DNA from 2 places in the Variovorax sp. P4_B11 genome. Region 1 is predicted to be linked to the other one. Evidence: riboswitches for the same ligand, from Rfam matches in the RefSeq annotation. Region 1 holds a riboswitch; the other holds the start of a gene.
The links. A riboswitch is a leader RNA that binds a small molecule or an ion and turns the genes downstream of it on or off. The one in region 1 is predicted to bind glycine.

Region 1 (15,835 bases):
GGCGCGCGACGCGGCATGTGCGTTGGCACATGCAAGGAGCGCAACGCCGAGTGGCTCGTCCTGGCAGGCCTTCCCTGCGGGTTGCCGGGCCAAGGGGCCGTCTGCGGCGTTGCCCGCGCTTGCAAGGCGAAAGCCTTGCTGCGCGCGGGCGCCTTGCATCCAGCCCCTTCGCCCGGCAACGCGATCCCCGGAAATAGTGTGAACAGGCCCTAAGGGCGCCGGAAGGCGAAGTCGAGTTCGGGCCGAAGTCCGCTGACGATCCGCGCGATCGACTTGCCCGCGCCGCAGGCATGGATCCAGGTTCGAGCGCCGGGCGCGGTGTTCAGGAACAGGTTGGGGAGGCGGGTCTTGCCGATCATCGGCAGCCGGTTGGTGCTGGCCGCGTGCATGGCGGTATCGAAACTGGCCCGCGCGGCGTCGGCGACGCCGGGCAGCAGCATCTCGGTGCGGCGCACGATCGCCCGGAAGCGGTCCGAGTCGGGCTCGGCCTCTTCGTCGAGCCCGGCCCGCACGACGGCCCGGACCTGCAACTGGTCGCCGGCCGGCGTTTCGATGCGCGTGATGCGCAGCTTGCCCTGGCGGTCGCGCAAGGGCATGCGCGGCGCCAGCGAAGGGTTCAGGATCGGCATCGTGACGATGTATTCGCGCACGAAGCGCAGCGGCATGTCGATGCCCAGGTCTTCGGCGTGCGGCACGCTCGACGCACCCAGCGCCAGCACGTAGGCCTGTCCGCGCAAGGTGGTCGGCTCGCCGGCGGCATCGAGCAGCTCGACATGGTCGATCCGGCCGTTGCGTTCCTTGAGCGACACCACGGTGTGCCGCGTCATGAAGCGCACGCCGGCGGCGCGGCACAGGAACACCAGGCTGGCGGCGAACTGCGCCGGATCGCGCGCCGGGTCTTCCTGCGCGTGGGTCGCTCCGGCCAGCTTGCCGCCCATCGCCTTCAGCGCCGGTTCCAGGACGATGGCTTCGTCGGCCGACAGCAGCCGTTCCTCGCAGCCGAGGCTGGACCAGTGCGTGGCGCCGGCCGTCCGGACCCGGAAGGCCTCGGGATCGGTGTAGATGTTCATCAGGCCGGCCGAGCGCGAGCCCTGGGGCACTCCGGCTTCGTCGCGCAGGGCGCGCGCGCTCTTGCGGCTGTACGCCGCCAGTCGCACGAGATGGTCGAGGGGATCGCGCTTGGCCGGCGTCCCGACGGCCCGGTCCATCAGCCTGGAGAGGCCGCGACGGATGCCGCTGCACAGCCTGGACAGCTTCCTGCCGCGCCGGGGCGATGCCGCTGCGGCCGGCGCTGCGGTCGACTGCTCGGCGGTCGCCAGGCCGCGTGCCTTGGCCGCCGGCGTCGCATGCCGGTCGACCACGGTCACTTCGTGTCCGAGCTGTTGAAGATAGTAGGCCGAGGTCACGCCGAGCAAGCCCGCGCCAAATACAACCACGCGCATGTCCGAATCCTTTTGGGAGGGCATGAACGGCGGGCGTTAGCGCTTACTGTAAAAGCGGCAAGACCCGGGGTTCAGACTGCCGCTCCCCCTGTCTCTGTTACCTGAGAGTTTCACCACGCGGCCACTGGCAGCGGGTTTGCTCCTTCGGTGCACCACTTGGCGTGGTGGCTCTCCAGTCGGCGATTGATCGAATTGAGGCAGTGCCTGAACCGCGGTTTGGGCGGTTCACCTGAGCGTTCATGGGAGATTGCGCCATCGGTGGGACGGAAGCGTCCGCTTTTCTGCTGGGCGGATTTTATAGAGGAAACCGGTTTCCGTGTTTTTCAGGCCCGGCGCAGGCGGGTGAACAGCTCGAACTCCCAGTTGCGCATGCCCAGCAGCAAGGTGTAGCCCTCGCGCTCCTTGGGGGTCAGTTTCTGGTCGGTCTGGTGCTGCTGCGCAAAGTCCTGGGCCACCCGCTGCAGCCGGTCGAGGAAGGCCGGTGCCAGCGACTTGCTGATCGATCCGTGCACCAGCAGCAGGCCCTCGGCCGGGCCGTCGAAGCCGCCGCGGTAGTAGTCGAGCACCACGTTCTCGCGGAAGAAATCCATCACCGGCCCGTGCGGGCGCCAGCGGAAGGTCTTGGCGAGCTTGAGTCGGTAGCGGTTCAGCGGCCGCAGCTCGATGATGCCGATCCGGTCCAGCTGGGCCAGGTAGCCGATGCACTCGGCCTCGGTGATCCGGTAGGCGCCGACGATCTGCTCCAGCGTCCACTGGCTCAGCACGCAGATCGCCAGCAGCAGCAGCTTCTTGTCCTTGACCACCGCCTTCTCCTGCTCGAGCGTGAGCTCCTTGAGCAGGGGCTGCGCGTCCGCCACCCGGCGCGCCAGCTCGGCGAAGTCGATCTTGAGGGCCCGGCAGATGGCGTCGACCCGGGTCAGCGGCATGTCGCCCTTGGCCAGCATCCGCTTGACGCTGGACTCGGCCATGTCCAGCGACTTGGCCAGGTCGGCATAGGTCATGCGGGCGGATTTGAGTTCGTTCTTGAGGGCATTGACCAGGTCGACGGTGGTACTCATGGCGAGAGGGAGTATTGCGGATTGATACCCGGGGTGGTGAAAAAGTGCTCCGTATCGATTCTCGATGCCGTCCGAGGGGTTGACAACCTAGATTCCACCTCCTCGAGCACCCATCGGAGCCTGCCATGTCCCTGCCGTCCCTCTCCCGCCGCGAACACGCCCTGCTGGCGCTGGCCGTGCTGCTCGTCGGCGCGGCGGTACTCGGTCCCACGGTTGCGGCACCGGGCGCGGCCGCCTTTGCCGATGGCCGGTCCTGGCGCGCGCTGCCCAACGCCGTGAACGTGTTGAGCAACCTGCCTTTCGCCGTGCTGGGCCTCTGGGGCCTGCGCTGGCTGCACTGGCTGGACCGCGCCCATGACCAGCTGCAGGACGCCGCACCGTTGCCCCAGGCCGTCGCGCCGGCGCCGGTCCATGCGCTCGACTGCGCCTGGATGTTCTTCGCCGGCCTGGTTCTCACGGCGCTCGGGTCGGCCTTCTACCACCTGCAGCCCGACGACCTGCGGCTGGCGGCGGATCGGGCCGGCATGGCGGTGGCCTTCGCGGGGCTGGTCGGCTTTGCGGTCTGCGAGCGGGTCAGCGCCCGCGCCGGCTGGACGGCCGCCTGGTTCACGCTGGCCGGCGGGCTGCTGGCCGCGGCCGTCTGCCATGGCACCGGCAATGCATGGCCCTGGGCGGTGCTGCAGTTCGGCGGCATGGCGCTGCTGCTCGCGCTGGCGCTGGTTCGCCCGGTGGCCGGCGCCATCGGCCTCAAGCTCGGCGGGGTGCTGTTCTTCTACGCGCTGGCCCAGCTGTTCGAGCTGGCCGACCCCGCGATCTACGCCGCCACGCACCAGCTGCTGTCGGGCCACAGCCTCAAGCACCTGACGGCGGCCCTGGCGGCGCTCCCGGTGCTCCACGCCTTGCAGGCGATGGGGCGGCAGACGCTGCGGCACAATCCGCACGCCGCCCCGCTGACTGCTGCCTCCACCTGAATGATGACACCCACCACCGAAGCCGCATCCGCCAGCCAGCCCGAGGGGCCCGCCCACGCCAACCAGTTCGCGCTGCTGGGGCAGCGGCGCTTCGCGCCCTTCTTCTGGACCCAGTTCGCCGGCGCAGCCAACGACAACCTGTTCAAGTTCGCCTTCACGGTGATGGTGACCTACCAGCTGCAGCTGAACTGGATGCCTCCGGCGATGGCGGGGCTGGCGATCGGCGCGCTGTTCATCCTGCCCTTCCTGTTGTTCTCGGCCACCGCCGGGCAACTCACCGACAAGCACGACAAGACGAAGATGATCCGCTTCGTCAAGAACCTGGAGATCGCGATCATGGCGATCGCCGCCTGGGGCTTCCTGCGGGCCGACGCGGCGGTGCTGCTCGGCTGCGTGTTCCTGATGGGGCTGCACTCCACCCTGTTCGGTCCGGTCAAGTTCGCCTACCTGCCGCAGGTGCTGGCGCCGCGCGAGCTCACCGGCGGCAACGGCATGGTCGAGATGGGCACTTTCGTCGCCATCCTGCTGGGCCAGGTCGCGGGCGGCCTTCTGGTGGCCTTGCCGCAGGTCGGCCATGCCACCGTGGCCGTCGCCTGCCTGCTGCTGGCCCTGGCCGGACGCGCGGTGGCGCAGGCGATCCCGCCGGCCCCGGCCACCGACCCGGGCCTGGCGATCAACTGGAACCCGGTCAGCGAGACCTGGCGCAACCTGAAGCTCGCGCATGGCAACGTGGTGGTGTTCCGCTCGCTGCTGGGCATCTCGTGGATGTGGTTCTTCGGCGCCGTCTTCCTGGCCCAGTTCCCGAGTTTCGCGAAGGAGGTGCTGCACGGCGACGAGCAGGTGGCTTCGCTGCTGCTGGTGGTGTTCTCGGTCGGCATCGGCGCCGGCTCGCTGCTGTGCGAGACGCTGAGCCGGCGCCAGGTCGAGATCGGCCTGGTGCCGCTGGGCGCGATCGGCATGAGCGTGTTCGCGATCGACCTGTACTTCGCCTCGCGCGGGCTGCCGGCCGGGGCGCAGCTGGGGCTGGGCGCCTTCACGGCCCAGCCGGCGCACTGGCGCGTGATGGCCGACCTGGGCCTGCTGTCGCTGTTTGCCGGGCTCTACAGCGTGCCGATGTACGCGCTGATCCAGATGCGCAGCCAGCCCACCCACCGGGCCCGCATCATCGCGGCCAACAACATTCTGAATGCGCTCTTCATGATCGCCAGCTCGGTCATCGCCGGGGCGTTGCTGAAGGGGGGCTTCACGATTCCCCAGATCTTCCTGTTCACCGGCATCGCCAACGCGTTGGTCGCTTTCTACATCTTCATGCTGGTGCCCGAATACCTGCTGCGCTTCGTGGCCTGGGTGCTGTCGCACTTCGTCTACCGCTTCGACATCCGGGGCCAGGAGCACATTCCGGCCGACGGGCCGGCGGTGCTGGTCTGCAACCACGTGAGCTTCATCGACGCGGTGCTGCTGATGGCCGCCAGCCCGCGCCCGATCCGCTTCATCATGGACCATCGGATCTTCCGCGTGCCGGTGCTCGGCGGGCTGTTCCGGCTGGCCAAGGCGATCCCGATCGCGCCGCAGAAAGAGGACCCGGCCGCCTACGAACAGGCCTTCGCCGACGCCGCGCAGGTGCTGCGCGACGGCGATCTGCTCGCCATCTTCCCCGAGGGCGCGATCACCCGCGACGGCAGCCTGCAGCCCTTCAAGGGCGGCGTGATGAAGATCCTCGATGCCGCCCGCGCCGGCGGCATCGAGCCGCCGGTGGTTCCGATGGCGCTGACCAACCTGTGGGGGTCGTACTTCAGCCGGATCGAGGCGCGCGACGGCCAGAACGTCGCCATGGTGCGGCCGTTCCGGCGCGGCTTCTTCAGCCGCGTGGGGCTCCGCGTCGGCTGTGCGATGCCCCGCGCCGAAGTGCAACCCGAGACCCTGCAGCGGCGCGTGAGCGTGCTCCTCGGCACCTGAGGTCCGTCCGGCCGATGCCCAGCCCCCGCGAGATCCTGCACGTGCTCACCTGGCTGGGTGACAGCGGCTTCCTGCTGCCCGCTGCGCTCTGGATCGCGGTCTGGCTCGGCATCCGCAGTCACACCCGAGCGCTGGCGCTGCTGTGGATCCTGCTGTTCGGTTTCGGCGGCAGCCTGATCGCCAGCTCCAAGATCGCCTTCCTCGGCTGGGGCATCGGCAGCGCCAGGCTCGACTTCACCGGCTTCAGCGGCCATACGGCGATCGCTGCCAGCGTCTGGCCGGTGGCCTGCTGGCTGGCCGTCTCGCGCTGGGAACATCCCGTGCGGGTCGCGGCGGCGGTCTTCGGATGGCTGCTCGCCGCCTTCATCGGCCTCACCCGGCTGGCGCTCGATGCCCATTCGTTGTCGGAGGTGGTCGCCGGCTATGCCCTCGGCATGGTGGTCAGCGCCACTTTCCTCTGGTCGCAGCACCGGCTGCCGCATCCGCGCGTCAGCTGGACGCTGGTGCTGCTGAGCCTGGCCACCCCGATGTTCTTCCTTCGGCCCGGCACGCCGGCGCCGACCCAGGGCCTGCTCGAAGTGATCGCCGTGCGGCTGGCCGGGATCGAGCGGCCCTTCACGCGCGCGGACCTGCTGGCGGGCCGCCGGGCGCCGCTTGGTATCAAGTAGCGATACCGGCGGCGCAGGGTACCGCGACCACGACACGAATGCGCTTCAGGCGGCGAAGGGGCGGACCATGATCCGCGCACTTTCACTTCCTGGACGAGAAGATCCCATGAAGCAGTACCTGCTCACTTTTCTGGTCGCGGCCTGTGCCGTGTGCACCCCTATCGTCGCGCCGGCCGCAGCCTTCCTGCAGGGCGAGGCCATCGTCAGCGCGTCGATGCCCCCGGCCATGGGCCGCGAGCTGCCGCAGGCCGGGAATTCGTGGTGAAGCGCGAGCCCACCAATTTCGGCCCCTACGAGCGCGAGTACCGGGAGCGCGTGTCCCATCCGCAGCATGTGGTGAAGGTGGTGCTGCAGACGGGCCTGGTGGCCGCGACCGTGATCGTGGCCGGCGTGTTCGTGTTCCCGATGAATCCCGAAGCCGGGCCCGCGGTCGTCCAGAATCGGCCGCCGGCAAGCAACACAACGTCCCGAGAGGAAGAATGCAATGAGCAAGGCACTGCGCCTGTCCGAAAAGTGGTTTCGCCGCGGCCTCTGGGGGGTGGCGATTGTGTTCGCTGGCTTCCTGGTCGGGCTCGGTAGCACGATCGTCGGCGACCTGCCGCGGGTCGAGCACCGGATCGAGCTCGACGATTTCATCGACCGGGCGGCGGCCGACCCGTTGCGCCACACGGTGCGCGATGCCGAGCGCAGCGAGCAGCAGGCCGCGCGCGAGCGCGAGCAGGCCGATCTCAAGCTGGTCACCGCGCAGCAGGCCAGCCGGGCGGCGCGCGAGACCTTCGGCAACTGGCTCGCCACCCGCCGCGCCACCGCCCAGCCCGATCAGGACACCGAGTTGATCGCCCGCACCCGGGCCCTCGATGCCCTGAAGGCGAAGGAGGACGAGGCCGAGCGCAACGTGGTGGCGCAGCGGCAGATCGCGCTCGACGCCCGGCAGTCGCGCCAGCGGGCGCAGCAGCAGCTGCTGGTGCTCGAGGAGGCGGCGCGCAAGCGGCTCGATGCCGAGAACCGCAAGGTCGAGTTGCGGGTGTTCCTGTACCGGCTGGCGCTCACGCTGCCGCTGCTGGTGATCGCCGGCTGGCTGTTCGCGAAGAAGCGCAAGAGCACCTGGTGGCCCTTCGTGTGGGGCTTCATCTACTTCGCGCTGTTCGCCTTCTTCGTCGAGCTCGTGCCCTACCTGCCGAGCTACGGCGGCTACGTTCGCTATGTGGTGGGCATCGTGCTGACGGTGCTGGTCGGGCGCTACGCCATCCTGGCGCTCAACCGCTACCTGGCGCGGCAGAAACTGGCCGAGGCGCAGCCCGAGACGGTGCGCCGCAACGAGCTGAGCTACGACACGGCATTGGCACGGCTGTCCAAGAGCGTCTGCCCGGGCTGCGAGCGCCCGGTGGACCTCAAGAACACCGAGATCGACTTCTGTCCGCACTGCGGCATCGGCCTGTTCGACCATTGCCGTGCCTGCGATGCGCGCAAGAGCGCCTTCGCCAAGTTCTGCCATGCCTGCGGCACGGCGGCGGATCCAGGTGCTGCGCCCCGCGCGCCGTTGCCGGGGCCGCTTCAGGTCCAGCCGGCGTCCACCACGTAGTCCTGGGCGGTGCACATCTTCGAATCGTCGGCGGCGAGGAACAAGGCCATGCTGGCGATGTCCTCGGCCATCACGCGGCCCGGCAGGCATTGGGCGGCATCGATCTCGGCGGCCGATTCGGGCTTGACCCAGAGCCGCAGCTGGCGCTCGGTCATGACCCAGCCCGGCACGATCGCGTTGACCCGGATGTTGGCCTTGCCGAGGTCGCGCGCCAGCGAGCGCGTGAGCCCGCGCGCGGCCGACTTGCAGGCCTGGTAGACCGGATAGCCGGCGCCCTTGATCATCCAGCTGATCGAGCCGAAGTTGATGATCGAGCCGCCGCCGAGCGCCCGCATGTCGTCGGCCACCGCCTGGGCAGCGAAGAACTGGTGCTTGAAGTTGACCGCCACGAGACGGTCGAAGTCCTGGCTCGTGACGTCGGCCATCTGGTGCCGGCGGTCGTTGGCGGCGTTGTTGAGCAGCACCTGGATCGGCCCGAAGCGCGCGCGCACCGCGGCGATGGTGGCGGCCAGCGCGGCCACGTCGGTGACATCGCAGGCCTGGAACAGCGGCGCGTTGCCGCCGCCCAGCTGCTGCGCCAGCGCCGTGCCGGCCGCGGCGTCGAGGTCGCAGAAGCCGACCCGTGCGCCCTGCGCATGGAAGGCGCGCACCAGGCTCTCGCCGATGCCGGAGGCGCCGCCGGAGATGAAGACGGTGCGTCCGGTCAGCGACGGGTAGATGGCGGAGGGGGCAGGGGAGGTCGATGAGTTCATGCGCAAATTCTGACCGTCCGCCGTGTCGCTCGCCACCCGTGTGAACGAGAATGCGCGCGTTTGCAACACCTGACGGGATGCCAATCGAATGAGCGCAGACCCCACGCACCCAGCCGGCCCGGAAGGACTGGTCGAACTCGCAGCCGGCCCGATGCGCCTGCTGCTGGCCCCGCGGGTCGGCGGCGCCATCGCGGCCCTGCACGAGCAGCGCGGCGGCGAGCGGCTCGATTGGCTGCGGCCGGCCTCGGCCGAGGACCTGGCGCGGGGCGATCCCTTCGCGATGGGCAGCTTTCCGCTGCTGCCGTGGTGCAACCGCATCCGCGACGGCCGCGCGCGGTTTGGCGGCCGCGACATCGCGATCGCCGCCACGCACCCGGCGCGGCCGTCCGGCAAGCATGCGCTGCACGGTCTCGGATGGCTCCGGCCCTGGCAGGTGGCCGAGTCCGGGCCGGCGCAGGCCCGCCTCGCGCTGGCCTTCGAGGCCGACGGTCAATGGCCCTGGGCCTTCGAGGCGACGCAGCGTTTCGAGCTCGATCGGTCGGGGCTTCGCTGCACGCTGGCACTGACCAACCGCGACACGGCGCCGATGCCCGCCGGCATCGGCCACCACCCGTACTTTCCGCACCGTCCCGGGACGCGGCTTCGGACCGCCACCGCCGCCATGTGGCGCGCCGATGCCGAGGTGATGCCGGTGGCGCTCGAGCCGACTGCCGAGGTGGCGCGGCTGCGCGAGGGCGTGCCGCTGTCGAGTCTCGACCTCGACAACAACTTCACGCGCTGGCAGCGCGAGGCCCGCATCGAGTGGCCCGATGCCGGTCGCACGCTGGTGCTGTCGGCCGACGCGCCGCTGGACTTCTTCGTCTTGTACTGCCCACGCGGCGGCGGCCATTTCTGCGCCGAACCGGTGAGCCAGTGCACCGACGCGATCAATCTCTCGGATCGGCACGGGCCGACCGAGATCGGCGGTGCGGTGCTGGCCCCGGGCGAGACCCTCTCGGGGTCCTGGTCGCTGCGCTCGGTCTAGCTCAACGGGACTCGCCCGGGGCAGTCCTTCATAGCATCTAGATTCCGCGCGCCCGATCGGCCTTGAAGCGGGCACGGAACCCGGCAAAGCTTCCGGCGTCGAGCGCGTCGCGGATCTCGCGCATCAGGTTCAGGTAGTAGTGCAAGTTGTGGATGGTGGTCAGCATCGGGCCGAGCATCTCGCCGCAGCGGTCGAGGTGGTGCAGGTAGGCGCGGCTGAAGCCGTCGCGCCCGCCCGCTTCCCACGGCACGCCCGAGGCGCCGGCACAGGCGTGGCAGCTGCAGCTGGCATCGATCGGCTGCGGGTCGCTCTTGTGGCGGGCGTTGCGCATCTTGAGGTCGCCGTAGCGCGAGAACAAGGTGCCGTTGCGCGCGTTGCGGGTCGGCATCACGCAGTCGAACATGTCGACGCCCTGCGCCACGCCTTCCACCAGGTCCTCGGGCGTGCCGACGCCCATCAGGTAGCGCGGCTTGTGGGCCGGCAGCCGGTGCGGCGTGTGGCCCATGATGCGCAGCATCTCGTCCTTGGGCTCGCCGACGCTGACGCCGCCGATCGCGTAGCCCGGAAAGTCCATCTCGACCAGCTGCGCGAGCGATTCCTCGCGCAGGTTCTCGAACATCCCGCCCTGGACGATGCCGAACAGCGCATTCGGGTTCTCGAGCCTCGAGAACTCCGCCTGGCAGCGCTTCGCCCAGCGCAGGCTGAGCGCCATTGACTGGCGGGCTTCGGCCTCGGTCGTCACGTGGCCGTCGACGTCGTAGGGCGTGCACTCGTCGAACTGCATCACGATGTCGCTGTTGAGGAGGGTCTGGATCTGCATCGAGACCTCGGGCGTGAGGAAGAGCTTGTCGCCGTTGACCGGCGATGCGAATTTCACGCCTTCCTCGCTGATCTTGCGCATCGCGCCGAGCGACCAGACCTGGAAGCCACCCGAGTCGGTGAGGATCGGCTTGTCCCACTTCTCGAAGGGGTGCAGGCCGCCGAAGGCCGCCATGACGTCGAGGCCGGGCCGCATCCACAGGTGGAAGGTGTTGCCCAGGATGATCTGGGCGCCCATCTCGTGCAGGCTGCGCGGCATCACGCCCTTGACCGTGCCGTAGGTGCCCACGGGCATGAAGATCGGGGTCTGCACCACGCCGTGGTTCAGCGTGAGCGTGCCGCGGCGCGCGTGGCTTTGCGGGTCGGTGGCGAGGAGTTCGAAGTTCAGCATGATGTGAAAGGGGTTCGTGCGAGCAGCATGGCGTCGCCGTAGCTGAAGAAGCGGTAGCGCTCGCGGATCGCGTGGGCGTAGAGCGCCATCACGCGCTCGTAGCCGGCGAAGGCGCTGACCAGCATCATCAGCGTGCTCTTGGGCAGGTGGAAGTTGGTGACCAGCAGGTCGACGTGAGCAAACACGAAGCCCGGCGTGATGAAGATGCGGGTGTCGCCGCTGGCCTCGCCGCTCTTGGCCCAGCTCTCGAGCGTGCGCACGGTGGTCGTGCCGACCGCGATCACGCGGCCGCCGCGCGCCTTGCACTCGGCGATGGCGCGCTGGGTCGCCTCGGGCACCTCGCAGCGCTCGGCATGCATGGTGTGCGCGGCGATGTTCTCGGTCTTCACGGGCTGGAAGGTGCCGGCGCCCACGTGCAGCGTGACGTTGGCGCGCCGCACGCCGCGGGCCTCGAGTTCGGACAGCAGCACGTCGTCGAAATGCAGCGCTGCGGTCGGCGCCGCCACCGCGCCGGGCACGCGCGCGAACACGGTCTGGTAGCGGCGCTCGTCGTCGGCCGAATCGGTGTGCGCGATGTAGGGCGGCAGCGGCACGTGGCCGCAGCGCGCCATCAGCGCGTACGGGTCTTCGCCCGCCGGGCTGTCGAAGCGCAAGCGGAACAGCGCGCCGTCCTCCTCGGGCCAGCGGCCCAGCAGCGTGGCCGTGAAGCCGCCGGTCATCGCCAGCGTGGTGCCGATCGGCGGCTTCTTGCTGACCTTCATGTGCGCCACCACTTCGGCGCCCTGCAGCACGCGCTCGACCAGCAGCTCGAGCTTGCCGCCGGTGGGCTTCTCGCCGAAAAGCCGCGCCTTGACCACGCGCGTGTCGTTGAACACCAGCAGGTCGCCGGGCCGCAGCAGCGAAGGCAGCTGGTTGAAGATGCGGTCGACCGGTGCGGGGCCGGTGCCGTCGAGCAGGCGCGAGGCGCTGCGTTCGGCGGCGGGATGCTGGGCCACCAGGTCGGGCGGCAGGTCGAAATCGAAATCGGAAAGCGTGAAGGCGCGCATGGTGCTTGAGGGCCGGACGGGCCCGTGCCAAGGAGGCATGGGAAAGAGGGAGGCGAGGAGCCGGGCAGAATTGTCCCATGCCCGCCGAGTCCAATCCCCTGTCCGCCGAAAAGCCCGTTGCCGCGCCTGCGCCCGGCACCGGGCTCAGCGTGGTCCAGCGGGCGCTGCGCAAGCTCGGCCTGGTGCGCGACATCGATTTCGCGCTCTACCTGCCGATGCGCTACGAGGACGAGACCCGCATCGTGCGGCTGGCCGACGTGCGGGACGGCGAGATGGCGCAGATCGATGCCGTGGTGACCGAGAGCGAGGTGGTGTTCCGGCCGCGGCGCCAGCTGATCGTGACCGTGGACGACGGCAGCGACACCTGCCAGCTGCGCTTCTTCAATTTCTACCCCTCGCAGCAGAAGCAGCTGGCCATCGGCGCCCGGGTGCGGGTGCGCGGCGAGGTGCGCGGCGGCTTCATCGGGCGGCAGATGATGCATCCGGCCGTGAAGGCCTCCGGCACCCCGCTGCCGGAGGCGCTGACGCCGGTCTATTCGACCATTGCCGGGCTGGCCCAGCCGGTGCTGCGGCGCGAGGTGCGCAGCGGCCTGGCGCGGGCGGTGCTCGACGAGACCCTGCCGGCGGGCGCCACGCCGCACGGTGCCTGGGAGCTGCGCCGGGCGCTGAGCTTCCTGCACTATCCTGCGCCCGATGTCTCGATGGCCACGCTCGAGGATCACAGCCATCCGGCCTGGCAGCGGCTGAAGGCCGACGAACTGCTGGCGCAGCAGCTGTCGCAGCTGCAGGCGCGGCGCGCGCGGGCGGCGCAGCGGGCGCCGGTGCTGGACGCCGCGGTCTCCGGCGCTTCGCTGCATCGCGAGCTGCTGGCCGCGCTGCCCTTCGCCCTGACCGGCGCGCAGCAGCGCGTCGGCGAGGAGATCACGCGCGACCTGGCGCGCGCGCTGCCGATGCACCGGCTGCTGCAAGGCGACGTCGGCTCCGGCAAGACCGTGGTGGCGGCGCTGGCGGCGGCGCGCTGCATCGACGCCGGCCACCAGTGCGCGCTGATGGCGCCGACCGAGATCCTGGCGGCCCAGCATTTCGGCAAGCTGGTCGGCTGGCTCGATCCGCTGCTGGCCGAGCGGGGTCTGCGCGTGGCCTGGCTCACGGGCAGCCAGAAGAAGAAGGAGCGCGACGCGATGTCGGCCGCGGTCGAGAGCGGCGAGGCGGCGCTGGTGATCGGCACCCACGCGGTGATCTCCGAGAAAGTGCGCTTCAGGAAGCTCGCGCTGGCGATCATCGACGAGCAGCATCGCTTCGGTGTGGCCCAGCGCCTGGCCCTGCGCGGCAAGGCCGTCGGCGAGCTCGAACCGCACCTGCTGATGATGAGCGCAACCCCGATCCCGCGCACCCTGGCCATGAGCTACTACGCCGACCTCGACGTCTCCACGCTCGACGAGCTGCCGCCGGGCCGCACGCCGATCGTCACCAAGCTGGTGGCCGAGCACCGCCGCGACGAGGTCATCGACCGGATCCAGGCCCAGCTGCAGCAGGGCCGGCAGGTCTACTGGGTCTGTCCGCTGATCGAGGAGAGCGAGGCGGTCGACCTGCGCAACGCCACCGAGACCCGCGACGAACTGGCCGATGCGCTGGGCGACCAGGTCGGCGTCGGCCTGCTGCATTCGCGCATGCCGACCGCCGAGAAGCAGGCGGTGATGGAAAGCTTCACGGCCAACAAGCTGCAGGTGCTGGTCAGCACCACGGTCATCGAGGTCGGGGTCGACGTGCCCAACGCCTCGCTGATGGTGATCGAGCATGCCGAGCGCTTCGGGCTCTCGCAATTGCACCAGCTGCGCGGCCGCGTCGGCCGCGGCGCCGCGGCCTCGGCCTGCGTGCTGCTGTACGCGCCGAACGAAGGCGGCCGGGTCGGCGAGACCGCGCGGGCGCGGCTCAAGGCCATGGCCGAGACCAGCGACGGCTTCGAGATCGCGCGCCGCGACCTCGAGATCCGCGGCCCCGGCGAATTCCTCGGCGCCCGCCAGTCGGGCGCGCCGCTGCTGCGCTTCGCCGACCTCAGCACCGACGTCATGCTGCTCGACTGGGCCCGCGAACTGGCGCCGCAGATGCTCGATCGGCACCCCGAACTCGCCGCCAGACATGTGGACCGCTGGCTCGGGAGCAAGGCCGAATACCTCAAGGCCTGACCCTCAAGGGCGGCGCAGCCAGGCCGGCTGGTGAAACACCGCGGAACCGGCTCCGCCGGGCCGCCGGTGTTGCCCCCGGCCGGGGGGTGGGCGCCCCGACACGATGTGCGGGGCAACCTGGGGGCGAGCAATAATTGACGAAAACTATGACGCTAACGGAACTCAAATACATCGTCGCTGTCGCCCGCGAGCGCCACTTCGGCAAGGCCGCCGAGGCCTGCTACGTCTCGCAGCCCACGCTGTCGGTGGCGATCAAGAAGCTCGAGGACGAGCTCGAGGTCAAGCTCTTCGAGCGCAGCGCGGGCGAGGTTACGGTGACGCCGCTGGGCGAGCAGATCGTGCAGCAGGCGCAGAGCGTGCTCGACCAGGCGGCCAGCATCAAGGAGATCGCCAAGCGCGGCAAGGACCCGCTGTCCGGGCCGTTGAACCTCGGCGTCATCTACACCATCGGCCCCTACCTGCTGCCCGACCTGGTGCGCCAGAACATCGCCCGCACGCCGCAGATGCCGCTGGTGCTGCAGGAGAACTTCACCGTCAAGCTGCTCGAGATGCTGCGCGCCGGCGAGATCGATTGCGCGATCATGGCCGAGCCCTTTCCCGACACCGGCCTGGCGGTCGCCTCGCTCTACGACGAGCCCTTCATGGCCGCGCTGCCGGCGCACCATCCGCTGGCCGATCGCGAGTCGGTGAGCTCCGACGAGCTCAAGAAGGAAACCATGCTGCTGCTCGGCACCGGCCACTGCTTCCGCGACCACGTGCTCGAGGTGTGCCCCGAGTTCGCGCGCTTCTCGAGCAATGCCGAAGGCATTCGCAAGAGCTTCGAGGGCTCCTCGCTCGAGACCATCAAGCACATGGTGGCTTCGGGCATGGGCGTGACGCTGGTGCCGCGGCTGTCGGTGCCGGCCGAGGCGCTCAAGCCGCGCACCAAGGGGCGCAAGGAGGTCGAGCAGATCGTGCGCTACCTGCCGGTGCGTGACATCCATGGCGGCGAGCCGCCGACACGCCGCGTGGTGCTGGCCTGGCGCCGCAGCTTCACGCGCTACGAGGCGATCGCAGCCCTGCGCAACGCGATCTATGCTTGCGAACTGCCAGGCGTCAGGCGTCTGTCCTGACGTCCTGCGATAGAGTGCGGCTGTTGCGAAGCGGCCCTCTCCGCTGGCCCCTGTCTGCTGCCGTCAACCCTCCTGTAGAAAGAACCTGTCGCCATGGCCAAAGTCATCAAGAAGCCGAAGTCGCCCGCCACGCCCGCGCCAGCACCCTCCGCCGGCAAGGTGCCGAAAAAGGGAGGCGTCAAGGTCGCCGAGGAATCGGGCAGCCGCAGCGCGCCGATCATCAACATCGGCATCGATCGGCAGGACCGCGCCGCCATCGCCGAGGGCCTGAGCCGTGTGCTGGCCGATACCTACACGCTCTACCTGACCACCCACAATTTCCACTGGAACGTGACCGGCCCGCACTTCAATTCGCTGCACGCGATGTTCATGGGCCAGTACACCGAGCTGTGGGGCGCGACCGACGTCATCGCCGAGCGCATCCGCGCCCTGGGCCACTACGCGCCGGGCTCCTACGCCGAGTTCAGCAAGATCGCCACCGTGCCCGACGTGCCGCAGACGCCGCCCAGGGCGATGGAGATGGTGCGAATCCTGGTCAAGGGCCACGAGACCGTGTCGCGCATCGCGCGCGCGTTCATCCCGGTGGCCGAGGAAGCCGGCGACGATCCGACCGCCGACATGCTGACCGCCCGCTGTACCGTGCACGATCAAACGGCCTGGATGCTGCGCTCCCTGCTCGAAGAGTGACTCGCTGGCAGTGGCCCACCCCGTGTCGATGATGCCCGGGCATTCACGGATCGCGCTGTGGCTCGACCTGATCCGCTGGAACCGCCCGGCGGGCTGGCTGCTGCTGCTCTGGCCGACCCTGGGCGCGCTCTGGTTCGCCGC
Region 2 (15,835 bases), on a different contig from region 1:
CGCTCTACGACCAGCTGTTCTTCCGCCCGTTGATCGCCTGGGCCGACAAGTTCCGTTTCGAGGAGGGCAGCGGCGAGGACGCACCGCGCTCCTGGCTGCTGACCTGGCTGCGGCGCACCGAGCGCATCAAGCAGAGCATGGGGGGCGCGGCGCGGCTGCTCGAGCGATCGCTGGTGCTGTTCCGGCGCGACCACGACGGGACTTCGATCAAGGCCCGTCCGCGCTCGCCCAATCCGGCCGTGACGCGCGTCTGGGACGCGGTGCTGGCTGCGGCGGTGCTGCTCGCCGTGGTCTGGCTGGTGCGCTTCATCCACACCGAGGTCGGCTGGACGGAAGTCGGCCGTGTGTTCGTGCTCGGCCTCTACACGATGATCCGCGTGGCGGTGCTGATCGCGCTGGCTGCGCTGGTGTGGGTGCCGATCGGCATCTGGATCGGCATGAACCCGCGCTGGGCCGGGCGGCTGCAGGGTGTGGCGCAGTTCATGGCGGCCTTTCCGGCCAACCTGATGTTCCCGGTGGCGGTCCTGTTCATCGTGCGCTGGCAGCTCAATCCCAATATCTGGCTGGCGCCGCTGATGGTGCTGGGCACGCAGTGGTATCTGCTCTTCAACGTGATTGCCGGTGCATCGACCGTGCCGACCGAACTGCGCTACGCGGCCAGCAACCTCGGGCTCAGCGGCTGGCTGCGCTGGCGGCGCTACCTGCTGCCGGCGGTGTTCCCCAGTTTCGTCACCGGCGCCATCACGGCCAGCGGCGGTTCGTGGAACGCCAGCATCGTGGCCGAGTACGTGACCTGGGGCGACACCACGCTGCAGGCCGCGGGCCTGGGCAGCTACATCGCGCACATGACGGCCATCGGCGACTTCCCGCGCATCGCGCTGGGCATTGGCGTGATGTGTGTCTTCGTCATGGGCATGAACCATTTCGTCTGGCGCCGGCTCTATGAGCTGGCCGAGAACCGGATGCACTTTTGATGATGAACGCGCGAGGAGGGCCCATGGCCGAAGCAATTGTTGAACTCGAGGGCGTGGGCAAGTCCTTTCGCTCGGCCGACGGCGCGGCGCGCTCGGTCCTGGAAGGCGTGGACTTCCGGCTGGCGCAAGGCGAGATCGTCGCGCTGCTGGGGCAGTCGGGTTCGGGCAAGTCGACGCTGCTGCGCATCCTCGCGGGCCTGATCGGCGCCGACGCCGGCAGCGTGCGCTACCGCGGCCAGCCGCTCTACGGACCGGCGCGCGGCATCGCGATGGTGTTCCAGTCGTTCGCGCTCTTTCCCTGGTTGACCGTGCAGCAGAACGTCGAGCTGGGGCTGGAGGCCCGCGGCGTCGGGCCGGCCGAGAGGGCGCGGCGCGCAAGTGCGGCGATCGCGCTGATCGGCCTCGCGGGCTTCGAGGGCGCGCTGCCGCGCGAGTTGTCGGGCGGTATGCGGCAGCGGGTCGGCATCGCACGGGCGCTGGTGGTCGAGCCCGAGGTGCTGCTGATGGACGAGGCCTTCTCGGCCCTCGACGTGCTCACGGGCGAGCGCCTGCGCGACGACATCCTGCACCTGTGGAGCGGCGGCGCGATGCCGACCAAGGCGATGTTGATCGTCTCGCACAACATCGAGGAGGCGGTGCTGATGGCCGACCGCGTGCTGATCTTCGCGGCCGATCCGGGGCGGGTGCGGGCCGAGCTGCCGATCCGGCTCGCGCGGCCGCGCGACCCGGACAGCCTGGAGGTGCGGGCGTTGATCGACGAGGCCTATGCGCTGATGACGGCCAGCGCGCCCGGCGCCGGCCGCGTGCCCGAGGAGCCTGTGCGCATGCACCTGGGCGATCGCCTGCCCGATGCCGACATCGGCCGCATGGAAGCCTTGCTCGAAATGCTGATGGAGGACGGCCGCGAAGGCCGCGCCGACCTGCCGCAGCTCGCCGAGGAGGCGGAGCTCACCGACCACGACCTGCTGCCGCTGGCGCAGGCGCTCGCGCTGCTGGGCTTCGCGCAACTGGCGGATGCCGACCTGCATCTGACGGCGCTGGGCCGGCGCTATGTCGCCGGCGCGCACACGCTGCGGCAAGAGCTGCTCGGCCAGCAACTGCTCGCCCATGTGCCGCTCGCCGCGCACATCCGCCACAGCCTCGAGCAGGCGCCTGCGGGCGAGTTGCCGCAGGAGCCCTTCCTCGATCTGCTCGAGGAGAGCCTGGACCGCGCCACTGCCGAGCGCGTGCTGCGCACCGCGATCGAATGGGGTCGCTACGGCGAGGTGTTCGAGTTCGATCTGCGCACCGGACTCATTCATTTGCCGGCCGGCGAAGAAGCGGCCTGAAAATGCTCTATAATCGAAGGCTTCGCGGGAGTAGCTCAGTTGGTAGAGCGCAACCTTGCCAAGGTTGAGGTCGAGAGTTCGAGACTCTTCTCCCGCTCCAGATTTCGAATCTGCTGCACGACACGCGAATCGTGCAGGAAATGAAGGCCACCCCCGGGTGGCCTTTTTCCTGGGCGCTCGTTCATCGCGCTCAGGCGCGCGGAACCAGCTTGCGCACCGCTTCTTCTACCGACATGAACACATGGTCGGCGCCGATGGCCTCGATCAGTCCGGTACGCATCGCCTGCGCCTGCGCCCGTTCGTCCGACAGCCTGGCGATGGCCACGATGGTGCCGGCGGAAAGCAGTTCGACGATGGCGCGCCGCAGGATCTGCGACCCCGTGTAGTCGATGTCGATGACGCCGTTGGCCTCGATCACCAGCAGCCTCACCGGCGCGCTCCGGCCGGCGATGGCCCACCGGACCCAGGCGCAGATCCGTTCGGCATTGGTGAAGTTGACCGGCGCACCCGGTGCGAAGACCAGCACCCCGGGCTCATGTTCGAGGGCGGCGCCCGGGGCCGGCGGCCACCACACGGTGCTCCCCGGCACGCGGGCCAGTTCGACGCAGGTGGGCCGGGCGACGATGTACAGGCTGTGCACGAAGGACATCACGATCGCCAGCAGCATGCCGCTCTCGATCGGCAGTGCGACAACGAGCGCCGCACTCGCGGCCACCAGCAGGATCTCGAGGCCGCCGCGACGAATGATCAGGGCCATTTCGTCGATCCTGAAGATGCGCCAGGCGATGTAGACCAGGATGCCCGACAGCGCCGCGTGCGGCACGTAGGCCAATGCGCCCGAGGCCAGCAGCGCGAGCGCGATCACCAGGCCGACCGCGATCAGCGCGGCGATCTGCGAGCGGCCTCCGGACTCCTTCACGACCGCCGTGCTGGGTGGGCTCGCGTCGACGGCGAAGGCGCCGATCAGGCCGGCCAGCACATTGCCGGCGCCGACCGCCCCGAAGTTGCGGCTGACGTTGTCGGACCGGCCCTCGTCCGACGGGAAGGTGCTCGACACCGCCGCCGTCTGCATGACGCAGACCATCGCGATCACCAGCGCAAGCTGCACCATGCGGCTGAACTCCGCCGCGCCGCTGAAGGACGGCACGGCGACCTGCGGCAACTGCACCGAGAGCGCGCCGAGCAGGCTCACGCCGCGGGCGTCGAGGTGGAACACGGCCACCGCGAGAGCGGCCGTCGCCAGGCCGATCAGCGCCCCCGGAATGCGCGGGCTGATGCGCCCCGCGACCAGGGTCACGATCAGCACGCCGGCGCCGAGCGCCAGCGCGTACGGATTCGCGTCTCCGATGCGGGCCAGCAAGTGGACCAGTTGCGTCATCAGGTGGCCGTGCGCGTCCGGGATGCCCAGCAGCGTCGGCAACTGGCCGACGACGATATGAACCGAGATGCCGGCGAGGAATCCGGTCGTCACCGGCACCGACAGCAGCGTGGCGAGCCAGCCTGCCTTGAGCAAGCCGACCGAGACGAGCACGATGCCGACCATCAGCGCCAGCAGCGCGGCCAGTTCGCCATAGCTGTTGGCGCTGGCGGCGGCGATCGACGCCAGGCCGCCGGCGAAGATCGGCGCGATGGTCGAATCCGCCGCCGCCGAGATGAAGCGATTGGCGCCGAAGGCTGCGAAGGCGATGGAGCCGGCGATGAAGGCATAGAGCCCGGTTTCGGGCGGCATGCCGGCGAGCCGGGCGGTGGCGAGCTGGCCGGGGATGGCGATGGCCGCCAGCATCAGGCCGGCGACCAGGTCGCGCGGCAAGGACTCGATCCGATAGCCGCGCAGCGACGAGAAGAACCAGCTTGGCATCATGCGGCCTACATCTCGTCGATCTGCGTGCTCCGGGTCTGCGCCTGCGCCGCCAGCGCGTAGCGCTCGCGCGTTTTCACGTAGAAGCTGGCCCCGAAGCGGCCGACCGGAAAATAGTGTTGCAGCCGCACGCGCCAGGCCTCGGTGTCGATCAATTCGTCGCGCGCGTGCATCCAGCGCACCTGGCCGATGAAGATCTGCCGGCTCTCGGTCTCCAGCGTCTCCCAGAGCGTGCATTCGAAGGCCACCGGCGCCTCGGCGATGCGCGGCGGCTTCACGGCCCGGCTCGCAAGCGGCGTGAAGCCGACCACCTCGAGTTCGCTCACGTGCGGCGGGTGGCGATCGCCGCAGCGGTGCATCTGCTCGGCGATGTCCTCGTCGGCCAGGTGCACCACGAACTCGCCGCTGCGCGCGATGTTGGCCGCGGTGTCCTTGAGCGCGTTGTCCTGCAGCCGGTTGACGCTGATCATGACGATCGGCGGCTCTTCGCCGAGCATGTTGAACATGCTGAAGGGCGCGGCGTTGACGATGCCGTCGGCCCCCAGCGTGGTGACCAGTGCGATCGGCCGCGGCACGATCAGGCTGGCCATCAGCTTGTAGCGCTGGTATTCGGTCAGGGTCGAGAAGTCGATGTCCATGTCGGGTTCCTTGGCGGTCACAGGGCGTTACGGCACGACGCGCCGGCGTGGTTTCCAATGGAGCGCATGCAACGCCCGTGATTCAAAGGAGGATTCAACCATGCCCGAAAGGGACCCAGCAGAATTCAGGCCAGCCAAAGAGTCCTCGATATGGACCGTGGTCCTCGTCGTGGTGGTGATTCTCGCCGCAGCCTTCGCCTGGTGGCGCTGGTCCTTGCAGAAGGAACCGCCGCCGGCACCGCCCGCCGCCAGCGCACCGCCGCCGCAGGACCGTCCCGCGGACATTCCCCGCGCAGCGGTCGCGACGGGGCCGCAGAACCTGGTCGATGCCCTGGCCGCGCCCGAGGCCGCGCTGCCGCCGCTGAACGACGCCGACAGCCGCGTGACCGCGGCGCTCGACGACCTGGTCGGCAAGAAATCGGTCGGGGCCTTCCTCGAGCCCAGCGGCTTCGTGCGGCGCTTCGTCGCCACCGTGGACAACCTGCCGCGCGCACAGGCCACTTCGCGCCTGTGGCCGGTCCAGCGCGCACCCAAGTCCTTCGAGGTCCAGGGCACGGGCGAGCTCAAGACCATCGGCGCCGACAATGCCAGCCGCTACACGCCCTTCGTGCTCTTCGTCGAGTCGGTCGACAGTGCCCGCGCAGCCGCGCTCTATGCCCGGCTCTATCCGCTGTTCCAGCAGGCCTACGAGGAACTGGGCTACCCGAACCGCTACTTCAACGACCGCCTCGTGGCCGTCATCGACCACCTGCTGCAGGCGCCGGAAACCGAAGGCGCGGTGCCGGTGAAGCTGACCGAAGTGAAGGGCGAGATGGCTGCGGAGCGGCCCTGGATCAGCTACGAATTCGCCGACCCGAAGCTCGAGTCGCTCTCGGCCGGCCAGAAGATGCTGGTGCGCATGGGGCCGGTCAACGAGCGCCGGCTGAAGGCCAAGCTGAAGGAACTGCGGGCCCAGGTCGCAACCGGCGCGGTCGCGAAGAAGTAGCGCGGCACGCGCTCAGGCGCCGCCTGCCTGCTCTTCGGCGGAGCAGGCCTGTGCGCGCAGCAACAGCAGCTTGCGTTCGCGCGCGTTGCGGGTGAGGCCCGCCGCCCGCTTGAATTCCTCGCAGGCCTCGGCGCGTCGCCCGAGCTTGGCCAGCAGGTCGCCTCGCACGCTCGGCAGCAGGTGGTAGCCGCGCAGCTGCGGCTCCGCCTGCAGGGCATCGACGAGCTCGAGGCCGGCCGCCGGTCCGAAGGCCATCGACAGCGCGACCGCCCGGTTCAGCTCGACGATCGGCGAGGGCGAAAGCTGGGCCAGCGCCTCGTAGAGTGCGGCGATGCGGGGCCAGTCGGTCTGCGCTGCGGTCGTTGCATGCGCGTGGCAGGCGGCGATCGCGGCCTGCAGGGCGTAGGGACCGAGCGCGCCGCCGAGCTTCTCGGCCCGCGCCAGCGCCGCGAGGCCGCGGCGGATCAGCAAGGTGTCCCAGCGCGCACGGTTCTGGTCGAGCAGCAGCACCGGCTCGCCATCGGCGTCGACGCGGGCAGCCGCGCGCGAGGCCTGGATCTCCATCAGCGCCACCAGGCCATGGACTTCCGGCTCGTCCGCGACCAGCTCGGCCAGGATGCGCCCGAGCCGCAAGGCTTCGTCGCACAGCGCGGGCCGCATCCAGTCCTCGCCGGCGGTGGCCGAGTAGCCCTCGTTGAACACGAGGTAGATGACCTCGAGCACCGACGACAGACGGGCGCCGAGTTCCTGTGCGCGCGGCGCCTCGAAGGGCACGCGGGCGGCGGCCAGCGTTCGCTTGGCGCGCACGATGCGCTGCGCGATCGTGGCCTCGGGCACCAGGAAGGAGCGCGCGATCTCGTCGGTGGTGAGTCCGCCCAGCAGGCGCAGTGTCAGTGCGACGCGAGCATCGGGCGACAACACCGGATGGCAGGCCGTGAACACCAGCCGCAGCAGGTCGTCGCCGACCTCGTCGTCGAGTGCGGCGTCCACCGCTTCGGCGAAGTCGTCGGCTGCGAACGCATGCCGGGCATCGAGTTCGCGGCCGATCTCGCCTTCCTTGCCGGCATGCAGCGTGCGCTTGCGCAGCAGGTCGATGGCACGGTGCTTCGCGGCCGCCATCAGCCAGGCCGCCGGATTGTCCGGAATGCCTTCGCGCGGCCACTGCTCGAGGGCGGCGAGCAGGGCATCCTGCGCCAGCTCCTCGGCCACGCCGACATCGCGCACCCTGCGCGCCAGGGCGCCGATGATGCGGGCCGACTCGATGCGCCAGACCGCGTTGACCGTGCGATGCGTCTCGGCCGAGTCCACGTTCGGGCGTGTCAGGGCTGCTGCTTGGCGCGGGCCTCGTCGAAGACCCGCTTTTCCTGCTCGCGCAGCTCGGGTGTGAACTCGGCGCCGAAGTCTTCCATCTCGAACACCTGGCGCAGCTCGAGCTCGGCACCGTCGTCGAAGGGGGCGCGTCGCAGCCATTCGAGCGCTTCTTCCTTGGAGCGCACCTGCCAGAGCCAGAAGCCCGCGATCAGCTCCTTGGTTTCGCTGAACGGGCCGTCGATGACGGTCCGCTCCTTGCCGGAAAAACGCATGCGGGCGCCCTTCGAACTCGGGTGCAGGCCTTCGCCCGCGAGCAGCACACCGGCCTTGACCAGCGCCTCGTTGTAGTTGCCCATGTCGGTCAGCAGCTGCTGGCTCGGCATCACGCCGGCCTCCGATTCCTTGCTGGCCTTGACGATCACCATGAATCGCATGTTCTTGCTCCTTCGGTTTCGAGGCCGGCGGCAGTCGGGGATCGACCGCACAGTTCCGGGGCTCTGAATGGACGTCGAAGCAGCAGGCGCGAAATCGACAGCCAGCTGGCCATCGACTTGTAAAAGAATGCTTCTCGCGTCAGCTGCCGGCGTAGTCTTCCGTGGGGACGCAACTGCAGAACAGGTTGCGGTCGCCGTAGACGTTGTCGACCCGGCCGATCGGCGGCCAGTACTTGGCCTGCCGCAGGCTGGTCAGCGGGAAGGCGCCGAGCTCGCGCGAGTAGGGCCGGGTCCATTCGGTGCCGAGCAGGCTGGCCGCGGTGTGCGGCGCGTTCTTCAGCGGGTTGTCGTCCTTCGGCCAGATGCCTTCCTCGATGCGGCGGATCTCGCCGCGGATCGCGATCATCGCCTCGATGAAGCGGTCGAGTTCGGCCAGCGGCTCGCTTTCGGTCGGCTCGACCATCAGCGTGCCGGGCACCGGGAAGCTCAGCGTCGGCGCATGGAAGCCGTAGTCGATCAGCCGCTTGGCGACGTCCTCGGCGCTGACGCCGCTGGCGTCCTTGAGCGGGCGCAGGTCGAGAATGCACTCGTGCGCCACGTGGCCGTTGGGGCTTGCGTACAGCGTCGGGTAGTGGTCCTTGAGCCGCGCGCTGATGTAGTTGGCGCTGAGGATCGCGGTCTCGGTCGCGGCCTGCAGCCCCTTGGCGCCCATCATCCGGCAGTACATCCAGCTGATCGGCAGCACCGCCGCGTTGCCCAGCGGCGCCGCCGACACCGCGCCCACCGCGCCGTTCGACGGCAAGCCGCCGGTCGCGTGTCCCGGCAGGTAGGGCACCAGGTCTTCCACCACGCACACCGGGCCGACGCCGGGGCCGCCGCCGCCGTGCGGAATGCAGAAGGTCTTGTGCAGGTTCAGGTGGCTGACGTCGCCGCCGAACTCGCCCGGTGCGGCCACGCCGACCAGTGCGTTCATGTTGGCGCCGTCGACATAGACCCGGCCACCATGCGCGTGCACGATCTCGCACAGTTCCTTGACCCGGGTCTCGAACACGCCGTGGGTGCTCGGGTAGGTGATCATCACCGCGGCCAGCGTGGCGCTGTGCTTCTCGCAGGCGCGCTGCAGGTCGTCGATGTCGACGTTGCCGTCGGCGTCGCAGGCGGTCACCACCACCTTCATGCCGACCATCTGGGCACTGGCCGGATTGGTGCCGTGCGCCGACGAGGGGATCAGGCAGACGTTGCGCTGCGTGTCGCCCCTGGCTTCATGGAAGGCCTTGATGGCGAGCAGGCCCGCGTACTCGCCCTGCGAGCCGGCGTTGGGTTGCAGGCTGATGCCCGCGTAGCCGGTGGCTTCGCAGAGCCAGGCGCGCAGCTGGGCGTCGAGCTGTGCGTAGCCATGCAACTGGTCGGCCGGTGCGAAGGGGTGGATGTTCGCGAACTCGGGCCAGGTGATCGGGATCATCTCGCTGGTGGCGTTGAGCTTCATGGTGCAGCTGCCGAGCGGGATCATGCTGCGGTCGAGCGCGAGGTCCTTGTCGCTCAGGCTGCGGATGTAGCGCAGCATCGCGGTCTCGCTCTTGTGGGTGTTGAACACCGGGTGCGTGAGAAAAGCGCTGCTGCGGCGCAGGTCCTCGGGAAGGCGCAGCTGCGCCGTGGCGGCGATGGCGTCGAAGTCGGGTCCCCGCGTGCCGGCCGTTGCGAACAGTCTCCACAGCATCTCGACGTCGGCCCGCGTGGTGGTCTCGTCGAGCGACAGGCCCAGGTGATGCTGCAGCCGATGGCGCAGGTTGACGCCGGCAGCCAGGGCCCGTTCGTGGATGGCCTGGGTGTCCTCGCCGGTTTGGATCGTGAGCGAATCGAAGGCCGTGCCGTTGACCAGCTCGCGGCCCATCTGTTCGAGGCCCTGGGCCAGCACCGCCGTCAGCAGGGCGACGCGCTGCGCGATGCGGCGCAGACCCTCGGGCCCGTGGTAGACCGCGTACATGCTGGCGACCACCGCCGGCAGCACCTGCGCAGTGCAGATGTTGGAGGTGGCTTTCTCGCGCCGGATGTGCTGCTCGCGCGTCTGCAGCGCGAGCCGGTAGGCCGGCTGGCCGTGGGTGTCGACGCTGACGCCGACCAGTCGGCCGGGCAGCGAGCGCTTGAACTCGTCGCGGCAAGCCAGGTAGGCCGCATGCGGGCCGCCGTTGCACATCGGCATGCCGAAGCGCTGGGTGGTGCCGCAGACGATGTCGGCATCCCACTCGCCGGGCGGTGCCAGCAGCGTCAAGGCCAGCAGATCGGCTGCCACGCAGAAGGCGGCTTCGCACTGGTGTGCGTAGCCGGCGAGCGGACGCAGGTCGTGCACCTGGCCGGTGGTGGCGGGGTACTGTGCGAGCGCGCCGAAGAAGCCGCCGCTGGCCATCAGATGCGGCAGGGTCTCGGACGCGGTGCTGACCTTGACCTCGATGCCCAGCGGCGCGGCGCGCGTGCGGATCACCTCGATGGTCTGCGGATGGCAGTCGCCCGAGACCAGGAACACGTTGCTCTTGCTCTTGACGCTGCGCCGGGCCAGCGTCATTGCCTCGGCGGCCGCGGTGGCCTCGTCGAGCATCGAGGCGTTGGCGATCGCCATGCCGGTGAGGTCGCAGACCATGGTCTGGAAATTGACCAGCGCCTCCATGCGGCCCTGCGAGATCTCGGCCTGGTAGGGCGTGTAGGCGGTGTACCAGGCCGGGTTCTCGAGCACGTTGCGCAGGATCACGCCGGGTGTGTGGGTGCCGTAGTAGCCCTGGCCGATGAAGCTCCTGGCCACCTTGTTCTTCGCCGCGATCGCCTTCAGCTCGGCCAGCGCGTCGGCCTCGGTGATCGGCGCCGGTAGCCGCATCGGGCGGCTGCGGCGGATCGCCGGCGGCACGATGCCGTCGATCAGTTCGGCGCGTGTGGTCGAACCGACCGCAGCGAGCATGGTCTGCTCGTCGTCGGCTTCGATGCCGATGTGGCGGGCGATGAATTCCTCGGCGTTCTGGAGGTCGCGCAGCGAGAGGTGGGAAGGCACGGGAGTCGGCATGGAGGGCTCGGGTGATGGTGCGGGAATCAGCTTTCGGCGGAGAACTTCTCGTAGGCGGTCCCGTCGAGCAGCGCCTCGAGCTGGGTCGGGTCGCTCATGCGCAGCTTGAAGAACCAGCCCGCATCCATCGGCGCGCTGTTGGCCAGCGAGGGGTCGGCGCGCAGCGCCTCGTTGACCTCGGTGATTTCGCCCGAGACCGGCATGAAGACGTCGGCCGCGGCCTTGACCGATTCGACGACACCGGCGACATCGCCCTGCGCGAAGCCCTTGCCGACTTCGGGCAGGTCGACGAAGACCACGTCGCCGAGCGCATCCTGCGCGTGCACCGTGATGCCGACGGTGACCAGCGCCGCGTCGGCTTCGGGGCGCACCCACTCGTGGTCCTTGGTGTACTTGAGGGTCATGGGAAAAACTCCTTGAAGAAAGTCTGGCTTGGAAAAATCGGGTGAGGGACTGTCAGCCCCGGTGGTAGCGGGCCGGCACGAAGGGCATCGTGCTGACTTCCATCGGCACCGGCTTGCCGCGCACCATGGCCTGGATCCGGGTGCCGGGCTCGGCATAGGCGAGCGCGACATAGCCCATCGCGATCGGCCGGTCGACGCTGGGGCCGAGCAGGCCGCTGGTGACCTGGCCGATGGCCAAGCCCTCGAAGGACTCGAGCACGGTGCCGTCGCGCACCGGCACGCGCTCCAGCGCCACCAGGCCGACGCGCTTGCGCTTCAGTGTCTCGTGGTCGAGATGGCCGGCCGTTCCATTGACGGCGATGAGCTGCGCCAGCACCCGGGCCGCACCCGGGAAGCCGCCTTCGCGCGCTCCGCCGCTGCGCCGGACCTTCTGGATCGCCCAGCCCAGCGCGGCCTCGACCGGCGTGGTGCTTTCGTCGATGTCGTTGCCGTAGAGGCACAGGCCGGCCTCGAGCCGCAGCGAATTGCGCGCGCCCAGGCCGATCGGCTTGACCTCGGGCTCGGCCAGCAGCAGGCGGGCCAGCGCTTCGGCGTCCTTGGCGGCGACCGAGATCTCGAATCCGTCTTCGCCGGTGTAGCCGCTGCGCGTGACGAAGGCCGGGATGCCGCCGATCTGCACCGCGCCGCCGGTCATGAAGACGAAGCGCTCGACGCCGGGCGACAACCTGGCCAGCGCGGCCGCGGCCTGCGGGCCCTGGAGCGCGAGCAGGGCGTGGTCGGGCATCGGCAGCACCTGGCAGCGCTGGCCGATCCGGGCCTGGATGTGGGCGATGTCGGCCTGCTTGCAGGCGCCGTTGACGATGACGAACAGCGAGTCGTGGCCCTCGTTGAAGAACATCAGGTCGTCGAGGATGCCGCCCTGTTCGTTCAGCAGCAGTCCGTAGCGCTGCTTGCCGGGCGCCAGCCCGATGACGTCGACCGGCATCAGGCTTTCGAAGGCGGCGGCGGCATCGGGCCCGGCCAGGCGCAGCTGTCCCATGTGGGAGATGTCGAACAGGCCCGCGGCCTCGCGCGTGTGCTTGTGCTCGGCCATCAGGCCGGTGGGATATTGCACCGGCATCGAATAGCCGGCAAAGGGCACCATGCGGGCGCCGAGCGCCAGGTGCAGGCCGTGGAGCGGGGTCTTCAGCAGATCGTCGGATGCGGCAGCCAAGGGCGGTTCTCCAAAAGGGGCAGTGCTTGTTCCATGGCGAGAAGCCATGGGCCACCCCTGCTGTCCGCTTTACCTGAGAGATTCGCCCCACGATCGGGGTTTGCTCCTTCGGTGGGCGGTGCGACGCGACTTTCGCGACCAACCGCCTCTCTCCAGCAAGGAAACGCCCTGAATTGGGGCGTCTTGTCAGTCCTTTTGCCTGAGCGTTCGGGCCCTTGGTTCGGGGGACCTGCGCCTTCGGCGGCCCCACCGCGGCGGGACGCTCTCCTGACCGTTGGAGTGTAAGGGAATCGCGTCCTCCGGTCGTGGATTTCGGCGGCCGCGCTACTTCGAATAGACCAGGTCGCGCAACCCGAGCGAGATGCCGGGCACGTAGGTGACCACCATCAGGCAGGCCAGGATCACCAGCACGAACGGAACCAGGTAGGGCACGATGCGGTCGAGTGAAATCCGTGCCACGGTGCAGGCCGCGAACAGGTTGACGCCGAAGGGCGGCGTGATCATGCCGAGCGCCAGGTTCACCACCATCACCAGGCCGAAGTGCACCGGATCGATGCCGAAGTGCATCGCCACCGGCGCCAGGATCGGCGCCAGCACGATGATCGCCGCGCTGGTCTCGATGAACATGCCGATCACGAACAGCGCCGCGTTGACGCCGAGCAGGAACATCGCCGGCGACTGCAGCACCTCCTGCAGCCAGCGGCCGATGGCGTCGGGCACGCCGGCGCGCGTGATCAGGAAGGCGAACAGGCCGGCGTTGGCGATGATGAACATGATCACCGACGAGGACACCACCGACTTGCGCAGCACCGCATAGAGGTCGGCCGGCCTGATCTCGCGGTAGATCAGCGTGCCGACGATCAGCGCGTAGAGCACCGCCACCGCCGACGCCTCGGTGGGCGTGAAGATGCCGCCGTAGATGCCGCCCAGGATGATCACCGGCATCAGCAGCGCCCAGCCGGCGCGCCAGGTCGCGGTGGCGACGCCGAGCCGGCCGTCGCCGTCGTTCTTGCCCAGTCCCTTGAACTTGCAATAGACGTAGACGAAGGCCATCAGCGCCAGGCTGATCAGGATGCCCGGGCCGAAGCCGGCGATGAACAGCTCGCCGATCGAGACCTCGGCGCTGACGCCGTACAGGATCATCGGGATCGAGGGCGGGATGATGACGCCGAGTTCGGCGCTGGTGGCCTGCAGCGCGGCGGCGTAGCCGACCGGGTAGCCGTGCTTGATCAGGGCCGGGATCAGGATCGCGCCGATCGCGAAGGTGGTCGCCACCGAGGAGCCCGACACCGCCGCGAAGATCATGCAGGTCAGCACGCAGGTCATCGGCAGCCCGCCCTGCACGCCGCCCACCAGGCTCTTGGCGAAGTCGACCAGGCGGCGCGAGATGCCGCCGGTCTCCATCAGGTTGCCGGCCAGGATGAAGAAGGGAATGGCGGCGAGCGGAAACTTGTTGATCGCGTTGAACATCTCCTTGACGGAGATCAGCATGTTCGCGTTGGAGGCCTGGATGCCGAGCACCGAGGCCAGGCCGATGGAAACGGCGACGGAGATGGTGAGTGCGAAGCACACCACCATGGTCGTGATCATCACGAGGGTCATTGAGCGGTTTCCAGTTCGTTGCGCTTCGGGTCGATCAGGTTGGCGATGATGCCGACGACGCAGAACAGGCCGCCCACCGGCAGCGCGACGTAGGCCCAGAACATCGAGACCGATTCGAGGCCAGCCATCGACTGCACGCTGCCGCGCTGCGCGTAGTCCCAGCCCCACCAGATGATCACCGCGATCAGGCTCAGCGCGGCCAGGCACACGACCCAGTCGAGCACCCGGCGGACCTTGGGCGGGCTCCAGCGGTAGAGCACGTCGACGCTGACCATCGCGCCCTGGCGGAAGGCGGTCGGGATGCCCATGAAGACCATCCAGATCAGGCTGATGCGGATCAGGATCTCGGACCATTCGGCCGGTTGTTCGAGCACGAAGCGAGTGACGATCTGGAACACGCCGAGCGAGGAGGCGACCACCAGCATGAAGCAGGCGATCGCCATCGCCAGGCCGGTGGTCCAGCGGTCGAGTGCGAGGAAGGCGGATTTCATGGGCGCATCAGGGTTCGGACAAAAAAACGCCCGCCAGCGCAGGCTGTGCGGGCGCGTGCTGCCGCGAGGAGTTTCGCGGCAGCCGGTTACTTGACGTCGCGGATCTTGTCGAGATTGGCCTTGCCGAACTGCTTCTCGAACTCGGCGTTGACCGGCGCCAGCGCGGCGACGAACTTGGCCTTGTCGACGTTGTCGATCACGGTCATGCCCTTGGCGCGCAGGTCGGCCACGCCCTTGGCGTCGTCCTCGTCGACGCGGGCCCTGTTGGCCTTGATGGCTTCCTTGGCGGCGTCGAGGAAGGCCTGCTTGTCGGCGGCGCTCAACTTGTCGAAGGCGGCCTTGTTCATCACGAAGATGCAGGGCGAGTAGACGTGGCCGGTCAAGGTGAGGTGCTTCTGCACCTGGTCGAACTTGGCCGAGATGATGACCGGCAGCGGGTTCTCCTGGCCGTCGACCGTGCCCTGCTGGAGCGCGGTGAAGACCTCGGGGAAGGCCATCGGCGTGGTGATGATGCCGAAGCCCTTGTAGGCCGCGATGTGCACCGGGTTCTCCATGGTGCGCATCTTCAGGCCCTTGAGGTCCTCGGGCGCCTTCACGTCGCGCTTGCTGTTGGTCATGTGGCGGAAGCCGTTCTCGCCCCAGCCCAGCGCCTTGAATCCCTTGGCGTCGAACTTGACCAGCATGTCCTGCCCGATCGGGCCGTCCAGCACGGCGCGGGCGTGTGCCTTGTCGCGGAACAGGAAGGGGACGTCGAGGATCTTGGTCTCGGGCACGAAGTTCGGCACCGGGCCGGTCGAAGAGAAGGCGAGTTCCTGGGTGCCGAGCTGCACGGCCTCGATCGATTCGCGCTCGCCGCCGAGCGAGCCGTTGTAGAAGGTCTCGACCTTGTAGCGGCCGTTGGTGCGCGTCGCGACTTCCTTCGCGAAGGTGTCGATGGCGACCCCCTGGTGCGAGTTCTGCGAGGTCGAGATGCTGATCTTCATCGTCGTCTGCGCAAGGGCCGCGCTCGCGATGCCAAAGCCGAGGATCAGGCCTGCGGCCAGTTGGCGCAATTTCATGGGGATGTCTCCAGAATGGGAAAGAGTTCGGGCCCGGGCCCGCAAGGCAGCCTGCGACTATGCCGCAATAGCAAGCTTCACCTCGTCGGGATTTTCACGGACGCAGTCGCGCTCCTTTTTTTGAGGCCGAGTCTAGGCGCTGGGCGGCAGTTGCCCGCGGCGCCGGCGCATCAGGTGTTCGAGCGCCTCGAACAGCGCCTCGCTCAGCAGTGCCAGCGCCGCGGCGGGCACGGCGCCGGCGACCAGCAGCGCGCGGTCGTTGAGCGCGAGCCCGGTCACGATGCGTTCCCCGAAGCCTCCAGCGCCGATGAAGGCGGCGATGGTGGCGGTGCCGATCGCGATGGTGGTCGCGGTGCGCACGCCGGCCAGCAGCGTGGGCAGCGCCAGCGGCAGCAGCACCACGTGCAGGTTCTGGCCGCCGGTCATGCCGAGCGCGGTGCCGGCCTCGCGCAGGCCGGCGGGAACTTCGGCCAGCCCGGTCACGGTGTTG

Region 2: it holds a riboswitch for glycine, as region 1 does, so the genes downstream of both, gcvT (glycine cleavage system aminomethyltransferase GcvT) here and AC1DYD_RS00865 (FAD-dependent oxidoreductase) in region 1, are expected to answer to the same signal.

Annotation. Positions count from the first base shown of each region.
Region 1 is NZ_JBFUHO010000001.1:160,379-176,213, forward strand. Features, by position in the region: gene AC1DYD_RS00865 (FAD-dependent oxidoreductase) at 210-1,442, opposite strand; glycine riboswitch at 1,521-1,628, opposite strand; gene AC1DYD_RS00870 (helix-turn-helix domain-containing protein) at 1,766-2,500, opposite strand; gene AC1DYD_RS00875 (hypothetical protein) at 2,626-3,471, shown strand; gene AC1DYD_RS00880 (MFS transporter) at 3,472-5,427, shown strand; gene AC1DYD_RS00885 (phosphatase PAP2 family protein) at 5,442-6,095, shown strand; gene AC1DYD_RS00890 (hypothetical protein) at 6,202-6,360, shown strand; gene AC1DYD_RS00895 (serine endopeptidase) at 6,580-7,677, shown strand; gene AC1DYD_RS00900 (SDR family NAD(P)-dependent oxidoreductase) at 7,650-8,429, opposite strand; gene AC1DYD_RS00905 (aldose 1-epimerase) at 8,518-9,453, shown strand; gene tgt (tRNA guanosine(34) transglycosylase Tgt) at 9,491-10,663, opposite strand; gene queA (tRNA preQ1(34) S-adenosylmethionine ribosyltransferase-isomerase QueA) at 10,657-11,709, opposite strand; gene recG (ATP-dependent DNA helicase RecG) at 11,787-13,895, shown strand; gene AC1DYD_RS00925 (LysR substrate-binding domain-containing protein) at 14,042-15,007, shown strand; gene AC1DYD_RS00930 (Dps family protein) at 15,101-15,694, shown strand; gene ubiA (4-hydroxybenzoate octaprenyltransferase) at 15,723-15,835, shown strand, end outside.
Region 2 is NZ_JBFUHO010000004.1:279,414-295,248, reverse strand. Features, by position in the region: gene AC1DYD_RS06990 (ABC transporter permease) at 1-974, shown strand, start outside; gene AC1DYD_RS06985 (ABC transporter ATP-binding protein) at 998-2,302, shown strand; tRNA gene AC1DYD_RS06980 (tRNA-Gly) at 2,327-2,402, shown strand; gene AC1DYD_RS06975 (SulP family inorganic anion transporter) at 2,493-4,163, opposite strand; gene AC1DYD_RS06970 (flavin reductase family protein) at 4,169-4,798, opposite strand; gene AC1DYD_RS06965 (DUF3014 domain-containing protein) at 4,899-5,783, shown strand; gene AC1DYD_RS06960 (RNA polymerase sigma factor) at 5,796-7,091, opposite strand; gene AC1DYD_RS06955 (YciI family protein) at 7,103-7,528, opposite strand; gene gcvP (aminomethyl-transferring glycine dehydrogenase) at 7,668-10,577, opposite strand; gene gcvH (glycine cleavage system protein GcvH) at 10,604-10,981, opposite strand; gene gcvT (glycine cleavage system aminomethyltransferase GcvT) at 11,034-12,194, opposite strand; glycine riboswitch at 12,245-12,360, opposite strand; glycine riboswitch at 12,376-12,474, opposite strand; gene AC1DYD_RS06935 (TRAP transporter large permease) at 12,519-13,796, opposite strand; gene AC1DYD_RS06930 (TRAP transporter small permease) at 13,793-14,287, opposite strand; gene AC1DYD_RS06925 (TRAP transporter substrate-binding protein) at 14,374-15,345, opposite strand; gene AC1DYD_RS06920 (ABC transporter permease/substrate-binding protein) at 15,478-15,835, opposite strand, start outside.